DNA from 3 places in the Subdoligranulum sp. DSM 23681 genome. Region 2 is predicted to be linked to each of the others. Evidence: predicted binding sites of a transcription regulator. Region 2 holds the regulator's gene; each other region holds the start of a gene.

The links. The regulator HrcA, encoded in region 2, represses chaperone genes, less so after heat shock. The targets are predictions, from matches to a motif close to TGTTAGCACTCNNNNNNNNNGAGTGCTAACA.
Region 1: the regulator HrcA is predicted to act here: its motif matches at 4,023-4,053, upstream of AC127K_RS13535 (co-chaperone GroES).
Region 3: the regulator HrcA is predicted to act here: its motif matches at 3,814-3,844, upstream of clpB (ATP-dependent chaperone ClpB).

Annotation. Positions count from the first base shown of each region.
Region 1 covers NZ_CM168050.1:2,928,248-2,933,958, forward strand. Annotated here, with positions in the region: gene tig (trigger factor) at 1-817, shown strand, start outside; gene AC127K_RS13520 (ATP-dependent Clp protease proteolytic subunit) at 935-1,525, shown strand; gene clpX (ATP-dependent Clp protease ATP-binding subunit ClpX) at 1,541-2,884, shown strand; gene AC127K_RS13530 (carbon-nitrogen hydrolase family protein) at 2,951-3,829, shown strand; gene AC127K_RS13535 (co-chaperone GroES) at 4,099-4,383, shown strand; gene groL (chaperonin GroEL) at 4,415-5,711, shown strand, end outside.
Region 2 covers NZ_CM168050.1:463,674-469,384, forward strand. Annotated here, with positions in the region: gene dnaJ (molecular chaperone DnaJ) at 1-119, opposite strand, end outside; gene dnaK (molecular chaperone DnaK) at 214-2,049, opposite strand; gene AC127K_RS02345 (nucleotide exchange factor GrpE) at 2,183-2,839, opposite strand; gene hrcA (heat-inducible transcriptional repressor HrcA) at 2,836-3,861, opposite strand; gene AC127K_RS02355 (stage V sporulation T C-terminal domain-containing protein) at 4,046-4,588, opposite strand; gene AC127K_RS02360 (NUDIX hydrolase) at 4,739-5,215, shown strand; gene AC127K_RS02365 (Ice-structuring protein) at 5,307-5,711, opposite strand, start outside.
Region 3 covers NZ_CM168050.1:302,229-307,939, forward strand. Annotated here, with positions in the region: gene AC127K_RS01515 (hypothetical protein) at 1-974, shown strand, start outside; gene clpB (ATP-dependent chaperone ClpB) at 1,057-3,666, opposite strand; gene AC127K_RS01525 (O-acetylhomoserine aminocarboxypropyltransferase/cysteine synthase family protein) at 4,018-5,307, shown strand; gene metA (homoserine O-acetyltransferase MetA) at 5,330-5,711, shown strand, end outside.

The sequences.
Region 1 (5,711 bases), 680 kb from region 2:
CGTGGACATCGACTTCGAGGGCTTCGTGGGCGATGTGGCTTTCGAGGGCGGCAAGGCTGAGCACTATTCTCTGGTGCTGGGCAGCGGCTCCTTCATCCCCGGCTTTGAGGACCAGGTTGTTGGCCATTCTGCCGGTGAAGAGTTCGACGTCAATGTCAAGTTCCCCGAGCAGTATCAGGCCGAGGAGCTGGCCGGCAAGGACGCCACCTTCAAGATCAAGCTGCATGAGGTCAAGTACAAGGAGCTGCCCGAACTGGACGACGATTTTGCCAAGGACGTCAGCGAGTACGACACTCTGGACGAGCTGAAGGCTTCCATCCGCAAGAACATTGAGGAGAACAACCAGAAGCAGGCCGACCAGCAGGTGGAAAATGACCTGATCGAGCAGGTTGTCAACAACATGACCGCTGAGATTCCTCAGGCCATGTACGATGCCCGTGTGGACGAACTGGTTCAGGACTTCCAGTACCGCATTGCTCAGCAGGGCCTGAAGCTGGAGCAGTACCTGCAGTACATGGGCATGGATATGGACACCTTCAAGGGCCAGTTCCAGGAGCAGGCTGAAAAGCAGGTCAAGATGCGTCTGGCCATGGAAGCCATCGTTGCCAAGGAAGGCATCGAGGCTACCGACGATGAGTTCAATGCCGAGGTCAAGCGCATTGCCGATGCCTACAAGATGGAAGAGGACAAGGTCCGCTCCATTGTGGATGAGGCTGCCGTCAAAGCCGATCTGGCTGTGAACAAGGCCATTGACCTGGTCAAGGAAAAGGCCAACGTCACCACCGAGACCGTGGACCCCGCTGCGGACAAGGAATAAAAGAAAACATTGCGACCGATACGGTGCCGCTGCCGCCGTATCGGTCGGTTTATCAAGGGGAGAAATTGCCCTCAGGCAGCCATCTGACACCAATCTGATTTTCGGGAGGGAACTTGCATGAGTTTGGTACCTTACGTCGTCGAACAGACCGCGCGCGGAGAGCGCAGCTACGACATCTTTTCCCGCTTGCTCAATGACCGCATCATTGTGCTGAGCGAGGATGTGAACCCCACTTCGGCCAGCGTGGTCATCGCCCAGCTGCTGTATCTGGAAGGGCAGGACCCCGAAAAAGATATCAGCTTCTACATCAACAGCCCTGGCGGTTCCATCTCGGACGGCATGGCCATTCACGACACCATGAAGTATATCAAGTGTGACGTGTCCACCATCTGTGTGGGTATGGCGGCTTCTATGGGTGCTTTTCTGCTGTCCAGCGGCACCAAGGGCAAGCGTTTTGCGCTGCCCAACTCGGAGATCCTGATCCACCAGCCGCTCATCGGCGGCAACGGACTGTCCGGTCAGGCCACTGATATCAAGATTCATGCCGACCACATTGTCCGGCTGAAATCCAAGCTCAACGGCCTGATCAGCGAATACACCGGTCAGCCGCTGGAGGTTGTGGAGCGCGATACCGAGCGCGACAACTATATGACCGCACAGCAGGCCAAGGAATACGGCCTGATTGATGAAATCATCTCCAAACATTAACCACGGGGGAAGGAAATGGCAAATTCGATTTCCGGAAAAGACGGAAAGGAACGCGAACTGATCTGCAGCTTCTGCGGCCGTTCGCAAAAGCAGGTGGAACAGCTGATTATTGGCCCCGGCGTCAATATCTGCAAAGACTGCATTGATATGTGCTACAACGCCCTGTATAAGGACGAAGAGACTCCGCCGCCGCCCCGTGCTACGGCCCAGCGCCGCGCAGCCACCGCTCGGCCGCGCCATGCCATCGACCCGCTGCAGGATATCAATATCCTGACGCCGGCCGAGATCAAGGCCGGACTGGACCAGTATGTCATCGGGCAGGATGAGACCAAGAAGGTTCTGGCTGTCTCGGTGTACAACCACTATAAGCGGATTCTGTCCGGACAGGAAAGCGACGTGGAACTGCAGAAGTCCAACGTCCTGATGCTGGGCCCCTCCGGTACCGGCAAGACGCTGCTGGCGCAGACCCTGGCCAAGATGCTGGGTGTGCCTTTTGCCATCGCCGATGCCACCACCCTGACTGAGGCCGGCTATGTGGGTGAGGACGTGGAAAACATCCTGCTCAAGCTGATCCAGGCAGCGGATTTTGACATCCCTAAGGCTGAGGTAGGCATCATCTATGTGGATGAGATCGACAAGATCACCCGCAAGAGCGAAAACCCCTCCATCACCCGCGATGTGGGCGGTGAAGGCGTACAGCAGGCACTGCTGAAGATCCTGGAAGGCACCGTCAGCAATGTGCCGCCCCAGGGCGGCCGCAAGCACCCGCAGCAGGAGTTCATCCAGATCAACACCAAAAACATCCTGTTTATCTGCGGTGGCGCTTTCGACGGGCTGGAAAAGCTTATCCAGAAGCGTACCGATACTTCTTCCCTGGGTTTTGGCAGCCAGCTGCGCACCAATCTGGATCAGGATGAGACCCGCCAGAAACTGCTGCGCAAGGTGGAACCGGACGATCTGGTCAAGTTCGGTCTGATCCCCGAACTCATCGGCCGTCTGCCGGTGGTCACTGTGCTGGATCCCCTGGACGAGGAATCCCTGGTCCGGGTGCTCACCGAGCCCAAGAACAGCATCGTCCGCCAGTATAAGGAACTGCTGGGCCTGGACAACGCCGAACTGGTCTTTACCGACGCGGCACTGCACGCCATCGCCAAAAAGACCATCGAGCGCAAGAGCGGTGCCCGCGGCCTTCGCAGCGTGGTGGAGGAACTGCTGATTCCCATCATGTACGATATCCCCTCCGACCCCACCATCATCCGGGTCACCATCGACGAGGATACCGTCAACGGCGGCAAACCGCATCTGGATTACGGTGCGGTGCGCAAGCGCTACAAGAACCAGAATCTTTCGCTGACCTGATTTCCGGCGGCGGTCTGCCCTTGTTGCGGACCGCCGCTTTTGTATTCCGGCAAAGGAGGAAGAATCATGTCCCATTTTCGCGTGGCTCTGCTGCAGCTTCACCCCGGAAACACACGGGAGGAAACGCAGAAAATTGGTCTGGATGCCTGCCATCGTGCCAAATCCCTGGGGGCGGACCTGGCTTTGTTTCCGGAAATGTGGAGCACAGGATATACGATTCCGCAGGAGGAAGCATTGCTCCGGGCAAGCGCTCTGCCGGTCGGGCATCCCTTTCTGGGGGCTTTTGCCGCCTGCGCCCGGGAGCTGGAGATGGCCATAGGGGTCACCTGTCTGGAACAGGCCGACCCACGGCCGAAAAATTCCCTGTTTGTGTATGACCGGCACGGCGACCTTGTCTTGCAATATGCCAAGGTGCATACCTGCGATTTTGGGGAGGAGGCATGCCTGGGCCGGGGAGAGGAATTCCGTGCGGCGGACCTGGATACGGCAGCCGGAACCGTGCGGATTGGGGCCATGATCTGCTACGACCGTGAATTCCCCGAAAGCGCCCGCGTTCTGATGCTGCAAGGGGCGGAGATCGTTCTGGTGCCCAACGCCTGCCCCATGGAACTCAACCGTCTGGCGCAGCTGCGCGCCCGCGCCTATGAAAATATGATGGGCCTTGCCACCTGCAACTATCCCGCCGGACATCCCGACTGCAACGGTCATTCTTCGGCTTTTGACGGTGTGGCGTATCTGCCGGGACTTTCCGGGTCACGGGATACCTGTATTTTGGAAGCGGAGGAAAAACCGGGAATCTTTGTGGCGGATTTTGATATGGAAATGCTGCGTGACTATCGGCGGCGGGAGGTACACGGCAACGCCTACCGGCGCCCGGAATGTTATCACCTGCTGCTGGAAGAAAAGATCGAACCGCCTTTTGTACGGCCGGACCGGCGGCCCTGAACGGCTCTTGATTTGCCTGCCGTCGGACTGCTAAAACAGGGGATGACGGCCCGTTTCCTTTTCAAAAAGGAAACGAAAGAAAAAAGAACAGAAGTTCTCAAAAATAATACAACGATGTTCCGATAAAAATATCTGTTCACAAAAATTTTATACTTCGGACACTTGATTTTTGACGGGCAAGTGACTACAATGTATTTAGCACTCAAGATAAATGAGTGCTAAAACAAAACCTGAACTAAGACAGTTAATTATAAGGAGGATATTTCACCATGAAAATCAAACCTCTGGCAGACCGGGTTGTCATCAAGCTGGTCGAAGAAGAAGAAACCACCAAGGGCGGCCTGATCCTGACCGGTTCCGCCAAGGAAAAGCCCCAGGTTGCTGAAGTCCTGGCTGTTGGCCCGGGCGGCAATGTGGACGGCAAGGAAGTGGAAATGATCGTCAAGGTTGGCGACAAGGTTCTGACCAGCAAGTACTCCGGCACTGAGGTCAAGGTCGATGGTGAAGAGTGCACCATCGTCCGCCAGAGCGACATTCTGGCCATTGTGGAATAATCACGCTGCATAAGGTAAGGAGAGATATACTATGGCTAAACAGATTAAACAGGGCGAAGAAGCCCGTAAAGCTCTTTGCGCCGGCATCGACCAGCTGGCCGATACCGTCAAGATCACCCTGGGCCCCAAGGGCCGCAATGTGGTGCTGGGCAAGAAGTTCGGCAGCCCGCTGATCACCAACGACGGTGTCACCATCGCCAAGGAAATTGAGCTGAAGGACCCGTTTGAGAACATGGGCGCCCAGCTGGTCCGCGAAGTTGCCACCAAGACCAACGATGCTGCCGGCGACGGCACCACCACCGCCACTGTCCTGGCACAGGCTCTGGTCACCGAAGGCATGAAGAACGTTACCGCCGGTGCCAACCCCATGGATATCAAGCGCGGTATGCAGAAGGCCATCGGCGCCGCTGTGGAAGCCGTCAAGGCTCACAGCCAGAAGGTCAACGGCACCAAGGATATCGCCCGTGTCGGCACCGTTTCTGCCGGTGACGCCGAGATCGGCCAGCTGATTGCCGATGCCATGGAGAAGGTCACCGCCGACGGCGTCATCACCATTGAGGAGAACAAGACCACTGCCGAGACCTACACCGAGGTTGTGGAAGGCATGCAGTTCGACCGCGGCTACATCACTCCGTATATGGTCACCGATACCGAGAAGATGGAAGCCGTCTTTGACGACGCCAGCGTCCTGATCACCGATAAGAAGATCAGCGTCTTCCAGGATATCGTTCCGCTGCTGGAACAGGTCATCCAGTCCGGCCGCAAGCTGCTGATCATCGCTGAGGATGTGGAAGGCGACGCTCTGTCCAACCTGATCATCAACCGTCTGCGCGGCGGCCTGAACGTGGTTGCCGTCAAGGCTCCCGGCTTCGGCGATCGCCGCAAGGAGATGCTGCAGGATATCGCTATCCTGACCGGCGGTACCGTTATCAGCAGCGACCTGGGCTATGAGCTGAAGGACGCCACTCTGGCCATGCTGGGCTCTGCCCGCCAGGTCAAGGTGACCAAGGAAGTCACCACCATCGTCGGCGGCAACGGCGACAAGCAGCAGATCGCGGACCGCGTGGCCCAGATCCGCAGCCAGATCACCACGGCTACCTCCGACTTCGACCGCGAGAAGCTGCAGGAACGTCTGGCCAAGCTGGCCGGCGGTGTGGCCGTCATCAAGGTCGGCGCTTCCACTGAAGTGGAAATGAAGGATAAGAAGCTGCGCATCGAGGATGCCCTGAACGCCACCAAGGCGGCTGTGGAGGAAGGCATTGTTGCCGGCGGCGGCACTGCCACCCTGAACGCCATCCCCGCTGTTGACAAGCTGATCACCGAGCTGG
Region 2 (5,711 bases):
CCGGGGTTCAGGTCGGGGTGGTACTTTTTGGCAAGCTTGCGGTAGGCGCTTTTGATCTCTGCCTCGCTGGCATTTTTGCCGACGCCAAGCACCTCGTAATAATCTCTTTTGTCTGCCATAGAATCACACCTTTATTTCTGTACAAGCCCCACAATGGCCGCCGCCGGATGTGCCGGCGGCGGCCCGATGGGAACTTACTGGATTTTGGACAGATCAGACTTCATGGAAGTCGGCGTCAACGGCGCCGTCATCCGCCTGGCCGTTGCCAGTGGCCTGCTGGCCGGGGGTCGGCTGGCCCTGGGCGCCCTGCTGCTGGGCAGCCTGCTGATAGACCTTTTCGCTGATGGCGTAGAAAGCCTTCTGCAGGTCGTCCTGCTTGGCCTTGATGTCGTCGATGGTGCCGGACTTCAGGGCTTCCTTCAGAGCGGACAGCTTGGTCTCGACTTCGCTCTTTTCAGAGGCGGAGACCTTGTCACCCAGCTCGTTCAGAGCCTTCTCGGTCTGGAAGACCATCTGGTCGGCGTTGTTGCGGGTGTCGACCTCTTCGCGGCGCTTCTTGTCCTCGGCGGCATACTGCTCGGCGTCCTTGACGGCCTTGTCGATGTCGTCCTTGCTCATGTTGGTGGAAGCGGTGATGGTGATGCTCTGTTCCTTGCCGGTGCCCAGGTCCTTGGCGCTTACGTGCACAATGCCGTTGGCATCGATATCAAAGGTAACTTCGATCTGAGGCACGCCGCGGGGAGCCGGAGCGATGCCGTCCAGATGGAAGGTACCCAGGCTCTTGTTGTCGCGGGCAAACTCACGCTCGCCCTGCAGAACGTTGACTTCCACGCTGGGCTGGTTGTCGGCGGCAGTGGAGAAGATCTGGCTCTTCTTGGTGGGGATGGTGGTGTTGCGGTCGATGATCTTGGTGCAGACGCCGCCCAGGGTCTCAATGCCCAGGCTCAGCGGGGTGACATCCAGCAGCAGCAGGCCCTTCACATCGCCCTGCAGAACACCGCCCTGGATGGCAGCGCCCACAGCGACACATTCATCGGGGTTGATGCCCTTGAAGGGTTCGCAGCCCAGTTCCTTCTTCACGGCGTCATAGACAGCCGGGATACGGGTGGAACCGCCAACCATCAGGACCTTCTTCAGGTCGCTGGCCTTCAGGCCGGCATCGGCCAGAGCCTTGCGGACGGGGGTCATGGTGCGGTCGACCAGATCGGAGGTCAGCTCGTTGAACTTGGCCCGGGTCAGGGTCATATCCAGGTGCTTGGGGCCGTTGGCATCCGCGGTGATGAAGGGCAGGTTGATGTTGGTGGAAGTGGCGCTGGACAGCTCGATCTTGGCCTTTTCGGCAGCTTCCTTCAGGCGCTGGGCAGCCATCTTGTCCTGACGCAGGTCGATGTTGTTCTCGCGCTTGAAGTCCTCGGCCATCCAGTCGATGATGCGCTGGTCGAAGTCATCGCCGCCCAGGTGGGTATCACCGTTGGTGGCCAGAACTTCGGTCACGCCGTCGCCCATCTCGATGATGGAGACATCGAAGGTACCGCCGCCCAGGTCGTAGACCATGATCTTCTGGTCGGCTTCCTTATCGATGCCGTAAGCCAGAGAAGCGGCGGTGGGCTCGTTGATGATACGGCGCACGTTCAGGCCGGCGATGGTGCCGGCGTTCTTGGTGGCCTGACGCTGGCTGTCGTTGAAGTAGGCAGGCACGGTGATGACGGCCTCCGTGACGGGCTCGCCCAGGTAAGCTTCGGCGTCAGCCTTCAGCTTGCTCAGGATCATAGCGCTGATCTCTTCGGGGGTGTAGTCCTTGCCGCCGGCATGGACCTTTTCGGCAGTGCCCATCTTACGCTTGATGGAAGAAATGGTGTTTTCGGGGTTGGTGATGGCCTGACGCTTGGCGACCTGGCCGACCAGACGCTCGCCGGTCTTGGTGAAGCCGACGACGGAAGGCGTGGTGCGGGCGCCCTCAGAGTTAGCGATGACGACGGGCTCGCCGCCTTCCATAACGGCGACGCAGCTGTTGGTAGTACCAAGGTCAATACCGATGATCTTACTCATAATGAAAAACTCCCTTCGTTTTCCTTTCCCTGTCCCTCTTTCGGGGCGGTTGGGTTGTTGTTGTTTTTATGGTTCGATGATGAAATTGGAAATGTCTTTGTATCTGAAACGGGCATGGGGCCCGGTTCATGCTTTATTCGGCCACGACCACGGTGGCGTGGCGGATGATCTTGTCGCCGATCTTGTAGCCCTTCTGGAAGACCCGGACGACGGTGCCGCTCTCCTGCCCTTCTTCCGGCGGGACCTGCTGCACGGCGTTCATGAACTGGGGGTCAAAAGGCTTGCCCAGGGCTTCGATCTCCACGATGTGCAGAGTATCCAGGGCCTTGGCGGCCTTGTCCAGGGTCATCACGACGCCCTTCTTGTAGTTCTCGTCGGCGCAGTCGGCGTTGGCGGCCATATCCAGGGTGTCCAGAATCGTGAGGATCTGGGTCACGGCGTGGCTGACACCGTCATTGAACTTCATATCCGCTTCCCGGGCGGTACGCTTGCGGTAGTTGTCGTACTCGGCGGCGGTGCGCAGCAGCTGATCTTTCAGCTCCTTGTTCTTGGCTTCCGCTGCTTCCAGCTTGGCCTGGGCCGCTTCCAGTTCCCGGTTCTTCTTGCCGAACCAGTCCTTCTTTTCCTTTTCGGCCTTGGGTTCGGCTTTGGTCTCGGTCTTGTCTGCCTGAGGCGCAGCGGTCTCGGCAGCCTGCTCAGCCTTGGGTGCGGTGTCGGCCGGCGCGCTCTGCGCTTCTGCCGTGGGTTCTGCCGCTCCGTTGGGCTTCTTGGTTTCGTTTGTAGAGCTCATGTCTGCTCCTCCTGCTTTTTTCCGGACATCTGCTGCCCGAGTTTGGTTGCAAAATATTCAAGGATGGGAATCAACTGTTGGAAGTGCATCCGGTTGGAGCCGATCAGCGCCACCGTGCCGGTGAGGCCGCCGCCCGCCAGATACCGTTTGCTGACGACGCAGACACCCGGCATTTCCGGCCGGACATCCTCGCCCAGGGTGGCGGTAAGTTTGTTGCCGTGGGGCTCGATGAGGGTGCGGGCCGCTTCGCTGTCGGAGAAGATCTCCAGCAGCAGGCCCAGGTTCTTGCGCACATCGGTCATCTGGGCCAGATGCTGCGCGCCTTCAAAGTAGACCCGCGGGGTGGTGCGCACCAGCGCTTCGGCGGCGCGGACCACCGGAGCCAGACGCTCGCCGGCCGCCAGCAGCAGCTCGGCGCTCAAGGTCTCGGTCACATCCTCCGGCACCACAAAGGTCAGGTTGCAGTTGAGCAGGGTAGCCAGGGTCTGGGCATCGGCGCGGGTGAATCCATCCGCCACGCGGGCCACGCGGGTCCGCACCCCGCCGGCGCTGGTCACGGCCAGCACGGCTGCGGTGTAGCGCCCTACCTGCACCACCTCGAAATGGGCGATGCAAAGATCGTCCGACTGGGGTGTGCTGACCGCCGCTGCCAGCCCGGTGATCTCGGCCAGAGCGCGGGCTGCGCTCTGGGCCAGCTTTTCCGGCTCGGCATCCATGGCGGCAAAGAGTTCATCAATGTGTTCCCGGTCTTCCTTCGGGAGCTCGGTGATGCCCGGTGCTCCCAACAGATGATCCAGATAATAGCGGTAACCCTGTGCGCTGGGCACCCGGCCCGCACTAGTGTGGGGCTGTTCCAGCAGCCCCAGCTTGGTCAGGGCAGCCATCTCGTTGCGCAATGTGGCGCTGGAGAGGGCCATGTCGAAATAATTGGCCAGCAGGCCGGAACCGACCGGTTCCCCGTCGGCCCCGTACAGGGCGACGACGGCTTCCAGAATGCGCTGCTTGCGCCGGTCCATTGCCATGCCGCCCACTTCCTTTCGCTTCTCGTTTAGCACTCTCTGTTCCCGAGTGCTAAGTCTATTATATCCCTCCTTCCCCGGCTGTCAAGAGTTTTTGCAGAAAAGTTTGAAAGTTTAACAGTTTTGACACAAAGAAGCCCGCAGACCGCCTGCCCGGGCTGGGGCAGACGGTCCGCGGGTCCTTTCATCATTCTTCCATCCACTTTGCCAGGAAGGCGGCCGCAATGGCAAGGCTTGCGACGGTGTGCTCATCCGGCGGCGGGTCTTTGGCAGTTCCCAGTGTCAGCACCCCGCCCTCCACATCTCCGTGGGCTACGATGGGCGACGCACACAGGATCTGGCGGTCACTGCGTTCCAGTGCGCGCAGGCGGCGTTCCGGGTCAGCTGGCGCGGTATAGGTCGTCCGCATGGCCAGCAGCTTCTGCATGGCGTCGGACACCGGACGGCCTTTCAGGTCTGCCTTGTTGGGGCCGGTGGCCGCCACGATGGTGTCCCGGTCGCAGACCAGTACCGGACAGTGCAGGTTTTTGGCCAGCACATCGGCATACACGCCCGAAAGCTGTCCCAGTTCCACCAGGGGGGAATACTTTTTGAACACCACTTCCCCGCCGGCGTCGGTAAAAATTTCCAGTGCGTCGCCCTGGCGGATGCGCTGGGTACGGCGGATCTCCTTGGGAATGACCACCCGGCCCAGCTCATCAATGCGGCGCACGATCCCTGTTGCTTTCATACACATACTCCTTGAACGTCTGCTTTTGGTATTTGCTTCCTTGGCTGTTGGTATTGTCTGCATCTGTATCCAAATTATGCAAAGGCAGGATTTGACCCGCAGCCGGACAGCGTGGTAAGATGAAGGAAATTCATCCGCAGGAGGCATACCATGGAATTGTTGCAGACCACCCTGTGCTATCTGGAACGGGATGGGCAGTACCTGATGCTGCATCGGGTAAAGAAAAAGCAGGACGTAAACAAAGACAAATGGATCGGCGTCGGGGGCAAGTTCGAGCCCGGAGAAGACGCGGTGGCCTGCGCTTTGCGGGAGGTGCAGGAGGAGACCGGTCTGACCATGCACACACCCCTGTACCGGGGCATCGTGGACTTTTTCTGTCCACCATGGCCGGCCGAGCGGATGCACCTGTTTACCTGCACCGATTTTTCCGGAGAGATGCGCGTATGCGACGAGGGCGACCTGGAATGGGTGGACAAGGAAAAGGTGTCCGCCCTGCCCATCTGGGAAGGCGACAAGATTTTTTTTGCCCTGCTGGCCGGGAACGAGCCGTTCTTTCATCTGGAACTGCAGTATGAAAAAGACGTTCTGGTGCGCGCCTGCCTGAACGGTCAGGAACTGCCCCGCTGACCACATCCCGTCCACTTCCTATATTAAAGAAGAAAGCAGCCCCATGCGGAAGAAGGCTTCCGTACGGGGCTGCTGTTTTTATGGAGTCAAATCAGTCTGAGGTGGCCGTGGATGTGGCCGGTTCGTCGGTGGTCGAGTCGGAGGTGTCTCCGGTATCCCCTTCACCGCTGCCGTCCGTGTTTTCCTCCCCCGTGCCGTCTTCAGCAGGGGTGGTCTCGTCGGTGGTGCCGTCCTCGGTGGGCGTATCGCCCTCCGAGGTCTCCTCCTCCGGTGTCAGTTCAGAGGAAGAAGCATCCCCGGCACCGGCGGCGTCGGTCATGGTGGAATCCAGCTGATTCTGCACCAAAGCCTGGGGATCATCAACAGAACTGGTGGGCGCCGGTGTGGCCGAAGCCTGGGTCTCCACCTGCATCTCGCTTTCCTGCAGGGCGGTCAGATACCACTGGCGGTTCTCGCCCCGGCTGAACACGAAGTCCATATACTTGGTGGGCTCGGT
Region 3 (5,711 bases), 160 kb from region 2:
AATTCGACAGCACATCAATGGACCCCAACGATCCCTCAGCACTGCTCCTGGCTATGAAACCACTTCTCACGGCATCCGCCTCCCGTTATCCGCCTGCTGCCTGGTTCAGTCAGATCCTCTCCGGCGGTTCCGGCTCCGGTTCCGCCCTGCTGCGGCTGAGTTTGACCGCCCTGCTGCCCGCCGGGCTGGCTGCCGCCATCATCGTCCGGCGATATGACACCCTTTGCAACGCCCTGAACGCCGTTGCCGGCAGGCGGCGCGCAAACCGGAGGACCACGGTTCATACACCTCTCACTGCCCTGTATCTGCGGGAAGTACGCCGCTACACCACCTGTATGACCTGGTTTTCCAACACGGCCATCGGGTACTGCCTGATGGCAGCCATTCCCCTGATGCTTCTGTTGAGCGGTGACCGATTCTGCCGTACCATGGGACTGACCTCCGCCGTCATCATCCGGTATCTTCCCCTTGTGCTGGGACTGCTGGCCATTTTAATGCCGGTGACATCCTGTGCCATCTCCCTGGAAGGAGCGCAATGGCCGCTGATCCGCACGTTGCCGGTGCGTACCCGGGACCTTCTGCTTGCCAAAGTCCTGCTGAATCTGACCGTGGCGTTTCCCTGCTGGCTTATTGCAGTTATCGGCGGGACGCTGGCCCTGCATCCGCAAGGCCCCGATCTGCTCTGGCTGGCTCTTGTCCCCGCCGTCTACTGCGTATACGGTGCCGTGGCAGCCCTGCGAATTGACCTGGCTTTCCCGAAACTGCAGGCAAAAAACGAGACCGAGGTCGTCAAGCAGAGCACCGCCACCTTGCTGTCCCTGCTGAACGGGCTGATCTCCGCCGGCATCCCCTGGTTATTGCTGGTGATATTTCCCCATTCTGTCGTCTATGCCGGTTTATGCCTGCTTGCGGCATTGCTCACCCTGTTTCTGTGGCGTCAATGCCTGCATACAGACCTGCAAAAGATCCAATGAAAAAGCCCCCGGCTTGCCATCAATCGGCAAGCCGGGGGCTTGTGTTTATGATTCAGCTGTCAGGCGTCAAAAGGGGGGGCGATCAGCGCAGTACCAGGTTGCCGTTTTCGGCATCCACGGTGAGGGTATCGCCGGCCTGATTGGCACCGCCGATGATCTGTTTGGCCAGCATGGTCTCCACATGGGACTGGATATACCGCTTCAGGGGACGGGCGCCGTAGATCGGGTCGTAGCCGCCGTCGATGATGGCATCCTTGGCCGCATCGGTGACCTTCAGGTTCAGCTGCTTGTCGGCCAGACGCTTGCGCAGGTCGTTGAGCATCAGGTCCACGATGCCGCCGATTTCCTGCTTGGTCAGGCTCTTGTAGATGACCGTGTCGTCCAGACGGTTGAGGAACTCGGGACGGAACTGCCGCTTGAGCAAAGCGTCAATCTTCTCCCGAGCTTCGGCGGAAATTTCGTTGCGGCCCTGGGCACGACCCTCTTCCAGGTCTTCCAGGATGATATCGGAGCCCAGGTTGGAGGTCAGGATCAGGATGGTGTTCTTGAAGTCCACGGTGCGGCCCTGGCTGTCGGTGATACGGCCGTCATCCAGCACCTGCAGCAGGATGTTGAACACATCCGGGTGGGCCTTTTCCACCTCATCAAACAGCACCACGCTGTAGGGATGGCGGCGGACGGCCTCGGTCAGCTGACCGCCTTCTTCATAGCCCACATATCCCGGAGGAGCACCGATCAGACGGGACACGCTGAACTTCTCCATATATTCGGTCATGTCGATGCGGATGAGGTTCTTCTCATCATCGAACAGGGCCTGTGCCAGCGCCTTGGCCAGCTCGGTCTTGCCCACGCCCGTGGGGCCCAGGAAGAGGAAGCTGCCGATGGGACGGCCCGGGTTGGCAATGCCGGCACGGGAACGCAGGATAGCATCCGAAACCTTCTGCACCGCCTCGTCCTGGCCGATGACCCGCTGATGGAGCACTTCGGGCAGACGCAGCAGCTTCTCCCGCTCGCCTTCCACCAGCTTTTCTACCGGGATACCGGTCCAGCGGGCCACGATGCGGGCGATCTCCTCGTCGGTGACACGATCCCGCAGCAGGCTCTGTTCCTTCTTCTCGGCGGCGATCTTCTCTTCGCTTTCCAGGTCACGCTGCAGCTGTGGCAGTTTGCCGTACTGCAGCTCACCGGCTTTGGCGTAGTCACCCTGACGGGTAGCCTTCTCGATGTCGGCCTTCACAGACTCCACCTCGGCACGCAGACTCTGCACCTTGTTGATGGCGTTCTTCTCGTTCTCCCACTGGGCTTTCTTGGAGTTGAAGCTGTCACGCAGTTCGGCCAGTTCCTTTTCCAGGGCATCCAGACGCTGGTGGGACAGTTCGTCGGTCTCCTTCTTCAGGCTGGCCTCCTCGATCTGCAGCTGGGTGATGTGGTGCTGCAGGTCGTCCAGTTCCGCCGGCATGGAATCCAGCTCGGTCTTGACCATGGCACAGGCTTCATCCACCAGGTCGATGGCCTTATCGGGCAGGAAACGGTCGCTGATGTAACGGTCGGACAGGGTGGCGGCCGCGATGAGGGCAGTGTCCTGGATCTTGACGCCGTGGTACACCTCATACCGTTCCTTCAGGCCACGCAGGATGGAGATGGTATCCTCCACGGAGGGTTCTTCCACCATGACAGGCTGGAAACGGCGTTCCAGGGCGGGGTCCTTCTCGATATATTCCCGGTATTCATCCAGGGTCGTGGCACCGATGCAGTGCAGCTCGCCCCGGGCCAGCATGGGCTTGAGCAGGTTGCCCGCGTCCATGGCACCGTCGGTCTTGCCGGCACCCACAATGGTGTGCAGCTCATCAATGAACAGGATGATCTTGCCTTCGGACTTCTTGACCTCGTTCAGAACGCTCTTCAGACGTTCCTCAAACTCGCCGCGGTACTTGGCACCGGCCACCAGCGCCCCCATATCCAGGCTGAAGATGGTGCGGTCTTTCAGGTTTTCGGGCACATCGCCGCGCACGATCCGTTGGGCCAGACCTTCAGCGATAGCGGTCTTGCCGACGCCGGCTTCACCGATCAGCACAGGGTTGTTCTTGCGCTTACGGGACAGAATCCGGATCACGTTGCGGATCTCGGTATCACGGCCGATGACCGGGTCCAGCTTGTTCTTGCGGGCCATGTCCACCAGGTCCTGACCGTACTTCTGCAGGGCGTTGTAGGTAGCTTCGGGATCATCGCTGGTGACCCGCTGGTTGCCACGGACGGTGGACAGCTGGGTCATGAACTTCTCCTGGGTGATGCCGAACTGCCGGAACAGTTCCGACGCGGCACGGCCCGGACGCTGGAGGATACCCAGGAAGATATGCTCCACGCTGATGTATTCATCCTTCATCTGTTTGGCCTGGTCTTCCGCCGCGTTGAAGGCGCGGTCCAGGTCATTGGAAATATATACCTTTTCGGGGTCACGGCCGCTGCCGGTCACATGGGGCAGGGCGGCGACCTTCTCGGTGGCGGCAGCCAGGAAATTGCCCGGTTCCACCCCCATCTTGGTCAGAAGCTGAGGGATCAGGCCGTCATCCTGCTGGCACAAAGCGGCAAGCAGATGCTCCTGCTCGATGGCCTGGTTCTGATATTCCACCGCCAGACGCTGTGCGGCCTGGATGGCCTGAATGGTCTTTTGGGTACATTGATTCATATTCATACGGCAAACCTCCTTCACAGCTTGCTTGTATCTATATTAGCAAACGACAGTTCTGAGTGCTGTCCGTTCCGACCCGACAGGGCTGCGGTTGCTTTTTCGCCATACTTTCCCCGGTGGAATCCACCCGTCAGGTCAGCGTCAGCTTTTTATTAGCACTCTTAGCCATCGACTGCTAATATTGTAGCACATCCTGTTGGATTGTCAACGGGGTAAATTGAAAATTATTTGTGAACACCTCTTTTTGTCGATTTGGTCCCAAACCTTGCAAAACAAGGCACAACACGGTACAATAAAAAACAAAGAATTTGTACAGCGCCACAAAGCGCCGGCATAGAGGGAGGCTACCTTATTATGGAAAAGGAAAAACGTTCCATCAATACCATCTGTGTGCAGGGCGGTTACACACCGGGAAACGGTGAACCCCGCCAGATCCCCATCATCCAGAGCACTACCTTTAAATACGACACCTCGGACGAGATGGGCAAGCTGTTCGACCTGGAGGCCAGCGGCTACTTCTATTCCCGTCTGCAGAACCCCACCTGCGACCATGTGGCCGCCAAGATCGCCGAACTGGAAGGCGGCACCGCTGCCATGCTGACCAGCTCCGGTCAGGCCGCCAACTTCTTTGCGCTGTTCAACATCTGCAACGCCGGAGATCACATCGTGGCTTCCAGCTCCATCTACGGCGGCACCTTCAACCTGATCTCGGTCACCATGGCCAAGATGGGCATTGAAGCCACCTTCGTGGATCCGGACTGCACCGACGAGGAACTGGAAGCAGCCTTCCGCCCCAACACCAAGGCCGTCTTCGGCGAGACCATCGCCAACCCTGCCCTGACTGTGCTGGACATTGAGCGCTTTGCCAAGGCGGCCCACGCCCACGGCGTGCCCCTGATCGTGGACAACACCTTCCCCACCCCCGTCAACTGCCGTCCCATCGAGTGGGGCGCCGACATCGTCACCCACTCCACCACCAAGTACATGGACGGTCACGGCGGCTGCGTGGGCGGTACCGTGGTGGATAGCGGCAACTTCGACTGGATGTCCCACGCCGACAAGTTCCCCGGCCTGACCACCCCCGACGAGAGCTATCACGGCATCACCTATGCCGAGCGCTTCGGCAAGGAAGGTGCCTTCATCACCAAGGCCACTGCCCAGCTCATGCGTGACTTCGGCTGTGTGCAGAGCCCCATCAACGCCTACATGCTCAACCTGGGCCTGGAGAGCCTGCACGTGCGCATGGCCCGCCATTGCGAGAACGGTCAGGCTGTGGCCGAGTTCCTGGCCAGCCATCCGAAGGTGGCCTATGTGGATTACTGCGGCCTGCCCGGAAACAAATACTACGAGCGTGCCCAGAAATACCTGCCCAACGGTTCCTGCGGCGTGGTCAGCTTCGGCATCAAGGGCGGCCGCGACGCTGCCGCCGCCTTCATGGGCCATCTGAAGATTGCTGCCATCGAGACCCATGTGGCTGACGCCCGCACCTGCTGCCTGCATCCCGCGAGCACCACCCACCGCCAGATGAACGACGAACAGCTGGCCGCCGCCGGCGTGCGCCCCGACCTGGTGCGTATGAGCTGCGGCCTGGAGGACAAGGCCGATCTGATTGCCGACATTGCCCAGGCGCTGGATAAAATCTGATTGTTAAAGGGAGTTTGGCCCCATGCCGCTTATCATTCCCCGTGACCTGCCCGCCTACACGGAACTTTCCCGGGAGAACGTCTTTGTGATGCACAAGGAACGGGCCCGCGGGCAGGACATCCGTCCTCTGCGCATCCTGATCCTGAATCTGATGCCTACCAAGATCGTCACCGAGACCCAGCTGGCCCGCCTGCTGGCCAACAGCCCCCTGCAGGTCCAGCTGACCTTTTTGCAGACGGCCACCCACAATCCCACCCACACCCCGCAGGAGCACATGCAGGCCTTTTACAAGACCTTTGATGAGATCCGGGACCAGCGCTTTGACGGACTGATCATCACCGGTGCCCCTTTGGAGGATATGGACTATACCCAGGTGGACTACTGGGACGAGCTGTGCCGGATCA